Regions from separate parts of the Lysinibacillus sp. FSL P4-0201 genome, predicted to be linked through region 2. Evidence: riboswitches for the same ligand, from Rfam matches in the RefSeq annotation. Region 2 holds a riboswitch; the other holds the start of a gene.
What was found. A riboswitch is a leader RNA that binds a small molecule or an ion and turns the genes downstream of it on or off. The one in region 2 is predicted to bind FMN.
Positions count from the first base shown of each region.

Region 1: linked by a shared signal. The riboswitch ahead of MKY76_RS06410 (ECF transporter S component) and the one ahead of ribE (riboflavin synthase) in region 2 are both predicted to bind FMN.

Region 1 is NZ_CP151995.1:1,334,494-1,338,715, forward strand. It holds gene MKY76_RS06395 (ATP-binding protein) at 1-41, shown strand, start outside; gene sigX (RNA polymerase sigma factor SigX) at 99-653, shown strand; gene MKY76_RS06405 (hypothetical protein) at 650-1,936, shown strand; FMN riboswitch at 2,081-2,266, shown strand; gene MKY76_RS06410 (ECF transporter S component) at 2,484-3,071, shown strand; gene MKY76_RS06415 (sodium-dependent transporter) at 3,291-4,222, shown strand, end outside.
Region 2 is NZ_CP151995.1:1,604,086-1,608,307, reverse strand. It holds gene MKY76_RS07865 (spore germination protein) at 1-318, opposite strand, end outside; gene ribE (6,7-dimethyl-8-ribityllumazine synthase) at 457-939, opposite strand; partial or broken gene ribB (3,4-dihydroxy-2-butanone-4-phosphate synthase) at 958-1,584, opposite strand; gene ribE (riboflavin synthase) at 1,609-2,247, opposite strand; FMN riboswitch at 2,447-2,572, opposite strand; FMN riboswitch at 2,689-2,814, opposite strand; gene MKY76_RS07845 (YibE/F family protein) at 3,035-4,159, shown strand; gene MKY76_RS07840 (YibE/F family protein) at 4,156-4,222, shown strand, end outside.

The DNA.
Region 1 (4,222 bases), 270 kb from region 2:
AAGAGGGTACGACCTTCACGTTTTATTTACCGTTCGATTAATAACAAGTATTGCTATTAATTGGCTGTAACTTCTATGAATGTAAGACGACAAATATTATAGAACGGGGGTGGAGTGCTTTGAATGACTCCGTGTTCCATCGACTATACGATGCATATCACCAAGACGTGTTTCAGTTTTTAATATATTTAGTAAAAAACCGTACACTTGCCGAAGATTTAGCACATGAAGTTTATGTACGAGTGTTGCGCTCATACGATCAATTTGCAGGCAATAGTAGTGAGAAAACTTGGCTATTTGCTATTGCTAAAAATGTAGCAATTGATCATTTTAGAAAGCAAGCTGTACGTCAAAAGCATTCACATGATTTCTTTGACTGGGAAACGGAACAGCTCCATTCAACCACGCCATCACCGGAAGATATGCTACAGGCCAGTGATGAATTTATGCAGGTAGAATCAGCACTTGAAAACTGTACAGGCGACCAAAAAATGGTCATTATTATGCGCTATTTTCAAGATTTATCGATTGCAGAAACAGCGCAAATACTAGATTGGACAGAAGCTAAGGTAAAAACGACCCAGCATCGAGCCATTAAATTTTTAAGGCAACAGCTACAGCCGATTAGAGAACAGGAGGCGAAACGGCAATGACACATAAGCCATTTGATGATGAACAGCTTGAACATGTCTTGAACAATGCCCCTAAGCTTTCTGACCGCCGTTCAAAAGAAGAAATATTAAATCGGTTAATGGCAGATGCTCGCTTGCAGGATAATAGTCACCTACAAGAAGCGATACAACAACCTATAGAGAATGAAGAAGCACAACAAGCAAGTAAATCTTTGATTCAAGATGAACGACCATCACGATTTAAGTTCCGAAAAATGCCGATTTTTACGAGTGTAGCAGCAGTTTTCGCGATAACGGTACTCGTTGGCTTCATGTTCATGAATAATGACGCTAGCCAAAAAGATCTAGCTAGTACGCCAGAAACGGCTAATTACTCTACGTTACAGGAAGATCGTTCTGCTAAAGAGGCAGCTACCCAGGATGAGGCACTTCAATCCAGTATTGTATCGGAGCATGAGCGTATGTTATCTTTACGGTCGTCTGTCTATGAGGAAGATGTGAAAGATGCTGTCGTTTTCCGTATTGGTTTGGCAGGACGCGATGCAGAAAGTGTTCCAATGACATATGTGATACCAAATGAGCGTGTAGCAACTGATTTTGGAACAGAAAAGCCTTCTACCCTACAGATGTATGAAAAATATGCTCCTCAAATAGATGAAGAAGCCAAAGGGTTTACGGATTATCATCCTTTTAAAGGTGAACTGAAGGAGAAGGAAGACAAGCTTGTCCACGTATTACCAAAGGACAATGACTATGATGTTGCATCAGCTACCGTTAATGAGTACAAAGGGACTTTAGAGGATACCTTCTCGGATTCTGAATATACGGAAGTTGAGATTCAAAATGAAGATGGCACACCTTATGAGTTTTCTCAGGAGGGTGAGCCAAGTCAAGCTATGTCATTAACAAACGCCAAGCATTTTAATTATTATTTATACCAAGATGGTAGTGGGGCAGAATACCTGTCACCAGATTTCCGTCAAACATTTGCTAATGTTACAGAGGCGCTTACACTAATGAAAAACAAAAATGATGATGTTTATGTAACAGTCGTTCCTGAAAACGTAACATATACCGTGAAAGAGGAAGCCGAAGGTGTAGTCGTAACATTCGATATTCCCTTAGATTTAGCATCGATGGAGCCAATTCGCGCTACCCAATTAATTGAAGCTATGATGTTAACTGCTGCTAGCTTTGACCAACAATTACGCTTGGATAATGTGGTCCAAGAAAGCTGGGAAGGATTCGATTTAAAAACGTATTTGCCAAAGCCTGTGGGGCCAAATAAACAATATATGCCTTAGTCAAAATCAAAAAATGGAGCATTCCTGTAACATGGAATGCTCCATTTTTACAATACTTACAAATCTAATCGGAATTTTTTAAGCAGAACTATTTACTTTTTCTTAATAATTAATTATAGTAAGGTTGTAGTATAAAATAATATGATTCATCTTCGGGGCAGGGTGAAAATCCCGACCGGCGGTAATAGAGTGGTGAACCGTTAATGTTTCCATTAACTCGAATGGTTTATGCTTCGCTCTTCAGCCCGCGACCTGTGCAAATTTATTTGCATGGCTGACTTGGTGTGATTCCGAGGCCGACAGTTAAAGTCTGGATGGGAGAAGATGGAGGTACGATCGTCATTCATTGTTATGAAATAAACTATGACCGAGCGCTTTTTTTGTATGGCTTTTTAAACAGTGCTCAAAAATAGTTTAAATTGACGCCTATTCGTCATGCCTTTCTCCCTTGTGCTCTTTATGCATAAGGGTTTTTTCGTGCTAACAATTGAAAGATCGTCACCTTTCTTCTTGCGAGATTGAATCAGCAAAGAGGAGAGAGTTTTCTATGAAGAAAAATGTTAAACTTCAATCGTTTATTACGATTGGCATGCTGAGCAGTATTTCGTTTTTATTAATGCTTTTTAATTTCCCAATTCCACCATTCCCAGCATTCTTGGAAGTCGACTTTAGTGATATGCCTGCATTAATAGCAGCCATCACAATGGGGCCTGTAGCTGGTATTTTAGTAGAATTATTTAAAAATGTATTGGATTGGATTTTCTCTGGAACGCCAACAGGTGTACCAGTAGGTCATATTGCCAACTTTGCAACAGGTATTTTATTTATTTTGCCTGTAAGCCTTATTTTTAATCGCTTTAAAACAATTGCTGGTCTTGTTGGAGGTTTAGCGACAGGAACAGTCGTAATGGCAGTAGGGATGAGTATTTTAAACTACGCAGTATTTTTACCGATGTACACATACTTCTTAGGAATGGAACCTGTTGTAGGTGACTCACTTTATAAAATGATTATCGCTGGGATTTTACCATTTAACATTGTGAAAGGTATTTTATTAACGGCTATTATGGCGTTTTTATTTACAACTATGCGCAAGTGGATCGACCGCCAGCGTTCTATCTATATAACAAAATAATTTTTACTAACCTCGGGTGAACATACCTGAGGTTTTTTGTTGGAAGGAATGATGGATAGGGAAAAGTGTGAAGAATAGAAAGGCAAAACTAACGGATAAATATAGAAAAAAGTAATGGGGTAAAAAAGCTAACTAGTACTTTATAATTATAACCTAGTCGAAAGCTATATTTTCATGTAAAATAGAGAAGAGTTTAGAATGTTTGAGGAGTTTGAAGAGATGAGTGGAAAAAAAGGACAATGGTCTAGTAAATTAGGTTTTATTTTAGCATCAGCTGGTGCGGCGATCGGACTAGGGGCAATTTGGAAACTTCCCTATGTAACAGGACAAAGTGGTGGAGGAGCATTTTTCCTTATCTTTGTATTATTTACCTTGTTAATAGGACTACCGATGTTATTGTCCGAGTATGTTTTAGGACGTGGTACACAATCCGAGGCTGTAACAGCGTATAAAAAAATTGCTCCAACTAAGCCAGGCTGGGCTTGGATTGGTCGAATGGGCGTGCTAGGCTGTTTTTTATTATTAACTTTTTATAGCGTAGTTGGAGGTTGGATCTTTATTTATAGCGGGCTAGGTGTAGCTGGCGCGGTAATTGATCCAGCAGTAGATCCAACTGAATTATTTGGAAAAATTATAGGCACGCCTTGGATTACGCTAGTTGGTCTAGTGTTGTTTACATTAGCCAACGTACTTGTGATTTCATTAGGTGTACAAAATGGGATTGAAAAGGCCAATAAATGGATGATGCCGTTACTTTTCATAATGTTCATTGTCCTTGTTGTGCGTGCAGTTACATTAGATGGGGCAATGGAAGGGGTAAAATTCTTCTTATGGCCTGATTTCTCGAATATTACGGGTAAGGCATTATTAGAAGCCCTAGGGCAATCGTTCTTTGGGTTAGCAGTAGGCTTTTCTTGTCTAGTTACATATAGCTCTTATCTAAAAAAAGATGTCAGTCTTCCGAATTCAGCGGGTTCTGTAGTGCTGTTAACTGTGCTTGTTTCATTTTTAGCAGGTTTAGCGATTTTCCCTGTTGTGTTCGCCTTTGATTTAGAGCCAGCAGCGGGTCCAGGCTTGCTATTTATGGTGCTACCAACAGCATTTAGTCAAATGCCATTTGGTGAAGTGTTTTTAGCCATGTTTTTATTGCT
Region 2 (4,222 bases):
AAGTAATTGATTTTCTTCAAAATACAGTAAAACATGGCCTTTATAGACCCTAGTTATCGCATCCTCTTTCGATAAAATCTTTTGTAAATAGGGAATGTGTAAATGCTGTTCAATTTCTTCCTCTAGCATGTCCTCAGTGACATTGCATAACAAAGATTGAACACGTTGAACAACCACAGTTTGAAGTATTTGCTCATTGACCATTGCATCACAAGTTATCAAATGTACTGTATATTGCTGAAAATTATATTGTTGGAAAATCACATCAGCAGAGCGTTGAAATAGTGATTTCAACATTTTCAAATTAATTTGTTCCATTGATGAAATACTTCTCATCTCCTACTGAGCCAGCTCAAGATTAGTACATTTATGAAAACAATCACCTTCAATAAATACACTTAAGCATATTTTTCCCATGGTTGTTCAAAATATTCAAAGAAACAAATGTTGTGAAGACTATTCAAATTGTCCTGATCCAATCATTTTCTTTAGATTTGCCATCTCAATTGCAGACATTGCCGCATCATAGCCTTTATTACCAGATTTTGTTCCTGCACGTTCAATTGCCTGTTCAATATTTTCAGTAGTAACAATTCCAAAAATAACAGGTACATTCGTTGACAATGACACATTGGCAATGCCTTTTGCTGATTCATTACAAACATAGTCATAGTGTGTTGTAGAGCCACGAATAACAGTACCTAAACCAATAATAGCATCATATTTCTTTGTTTCTGCCAGTTGTTTTGCTATAAAAGGAACTTCAAAAGCCCCTGGCACCCATGCAACATCAATAGATGCAGAATCAACCCCATGACGAGTTAAACCATCCATTGCCCCATCCAATAATTTGCTAGTAATAAACTCATTAAAACGACCCACTACTACTGCAATTTTCAAATCCGTTCCAATTAATTGTGCTTCAAATGTTTGACCCATTGTTCCTTCTCCTTTTTACATAGAAATTTTAGTTTTATTAGTGGATAATTGTTTACGATAAGCAACCAATGCTTCTATCGAGATCATTTTTAAGCCATGATGTGCAGCGTAATTTGTTAGTTCTTCAAACCGAAGCATATGCCCATCATCACCCATAATTTCGCAAATAACACCTGCAGGTACGCTATGACAAAGCTTCGCTAGGTCAATAGTGGCCTCCGTGTGCCCTCTCCGTTCCAGCACGCCTTGCTCTTTCGCAATCAACGGAAAAATATGGCCTGGTCGACGAAAATCAGTTGGCTTAGCTTGCTTTTCTATCATTCTTTGTATCGTTAGCGCACGCTCAAAGGCGCTAATCCCTGTCGTTGTTTCTACATGATCGATACTTACCGTAAATGCGGTTTGATGGTTATCTGTATTGTGCTGAACCATTGGATATAAATCTAGCTTTTGTGCAAGCTGCTGCGAAATCGGCGTACAAATTAAACCTCTACCATTGGTTGCCATAAAGTTGATTGTTGCTGGTGTGATGAATTCAGCGAGTGCCAGAAGATCTCCTTCATTTTCTCGATCCTCATCATCAACCACCACAATCATATTGCCCTGCCTTAAATCCTCTATGGCTTCTTCAATTGAATGTAGCACGATGATCAACTCCTATTCTGTGATTTAAAAACCATGTTGTGCTAAATAATCTCTTGTAATAGCTGGCGTTGTTTGCCCCTTTTTTAATTGCCCTATAATGTATTTTCCAACTAAATCGGTTTCGATATTAACGATTGCTCCAACCCTCTTCATACCTAAAACGGTTTCTTTGTAAGTATGAGGAATAAGTGAAATTGTGACACTATTGGCTTCAACATGAAAAAGGGTTAAGCTTGTGCCATCAATTGTTATGGAACCCTTTGGAATACAAAAGTTGGTTAGCTCCTCTGACATTTCGATATCAATATAAACGGCGTTTGCTACTGGACGTTTTCGCAAAATTTTGCCGACTCCATCAACATGACCAGCAACAAAATGGCCACCAAATCGTCCATTAGCAGGCATGGCACGCTCCAAATTAACAGAATCGCCTATTGCCAGCTGCTGTAGATTTGTTGCTTTGACTGTTTCAGGCATAACATCCATCGTAAGCTGCTGTTGTGTGAAATTTGTCACTGTTAAACAAACTCCATTGACCGCTATACTGTCACCAAGCTTGACATCCTCCGTTATCTTAGCTGATTGAACCGTAATTTCCATACTGTCCCGATCGCTTTGCACGGCTTTTATGATACCAATATCCTCTACAAGTCCTGTAAACATTCCATCACCTACTCTACTTTATTAGCACTTCTATCCTTTACTTTTAAAGTTGATCCACCTGTTTTTGTGCCTTATCCTTCTCCCTTCTCTCGTTAGCAATAAAAAATAAAAACCCCTTTACATCAAAGGGGTTTTGGGAGTATAAGACATCAACAAATAAGCCTATTTGAAAACAATTTTTTCATAGACCGTCATCTCATTCGTTCTTCTCCCATCCAGACTATCACTGTCGGTTTTGGATTTGCACCAAATCAGCTTGCGCTCACGGACTTTGAATTGCTTCATCACCGCCGATTGGGAATTTCACCCTACCCCGAAGAACATCTTCTATTCGATTGTAGCTAAATAAAAAAACTTCCCACAAGATGATTGGGAAGTTTTGTAATAAATGCATAGTCAAATAAACCTTCTAAATTAGTATCAATTTAAAAAGTTCGCATTTTTACCCTTCTCCCATCCAGACTGTAACTGTCGGTTTTGGATTTGCACCAAATCAGCTTGCGCTCACGGACTTTGAATTGCTTCATCACCGCCGATCGGGAATTTCACCCTACCCCGAAGAATATTTTTATTTAGCTAGTCTTACGATAACACTATTTTATTATATTATCCATCCTTCTTTTTAAATTTTTTTCGAAGCATAAATTTTAAACAGCTCTGACTCGACTTGAAAAATGTAAAAGATATTATTAAAATGATGACATTTAACCTGTTTATGGAACTTCTTAATCAAAAAAACGTTCCTTTACAAGTGACTATTCAGTCTAGCAGTTTGGAGGTCATTTACTTGACATTTTTTAAAAATATACCTTTTAAACAAGCTATTTTCTATGCCCTATTAGCACTCTGTTGTGGGGTTTCGATCGTTTTCGTACATCATAACGAACAATTTTATGATCGACCGATAGCGGAAATAACGCAAGTGGATGTAACAGCATCAGAACCCATGACAGATATGTATGAAAATGAGGATTTTTTGTTTACACAGGAGATTATGGCCATTATCAAAAATGGTCAGCATAAGGGGCAATCCATTCATTTGACGAATGACTATTCTTCGTCTGGTGCTTTTGATCAAGAATACCATGTAGGCAATGAAATCTTTGTCACGCTAGATGATCGCAAAACACAATCTGTTTTAACAGGAACCATTCTCGATTTAAAACGAGATCAAACCATGGTAATGATTGCATGGATTTTTATTTTTGCCCTACTTATTGTAGGTAAAAGACAAGGCTTATTTTCTATCATTAGTTTGAGTGTCAATGCTGTGATTTTATCATTCGCATTAGATCTTTATGTGAAGCATGGGGGCGTAAGCCTGTTATTAGTCAGCGGCATTTGCGCCCTGCTATTTACGATTATTTCGCTACTACTTATTAGTGGATTGCATACAAAAACATATGTAGCCATCGTGTCCACACTTTTAGGCACTGTTATAGCGCTTATCATAAGCTCTATTGTAATGTGGTTGACAGGTGAAAATGGTCTTCGTTATGAAGAAATGCAATTTTTAACACGTCCCTATCGTACCGTCTTTATGGCAGGTTTATTTATTGGCTCACTTGGGGCAGTAATGGATGTTTCTATTACAATGGCTTCCTCGATTTTTGCTTTATACGAGCAAGATCCTACAATCTCTGTCAAGGCTCTGAAATCTTCGGGACATGAAATCGGTAAAGATATTATGGGTACCATTACAAGTATCTTATTCTTTGCCTACCTTTGCGGCTCCATACCTATGATTATTCTCTATTTAAAAAATTCTTCCACATTAGGGCTTACATTGTCCTTAAATCTTTCTTTAGAATTAGCCCGTGCCTTAGCAGGGGGTATTGGTGTTGTCCTTACGATTCCTATCAGTCAGTATACCGCTATATTTTTCATCAATCGAAAGAGGGTTCAAGGATGAATGTTGTCGTCTTATTAGCAGTTATATTATTCGTGTTAATGGTACTTGTCGGCGGTAGACAGG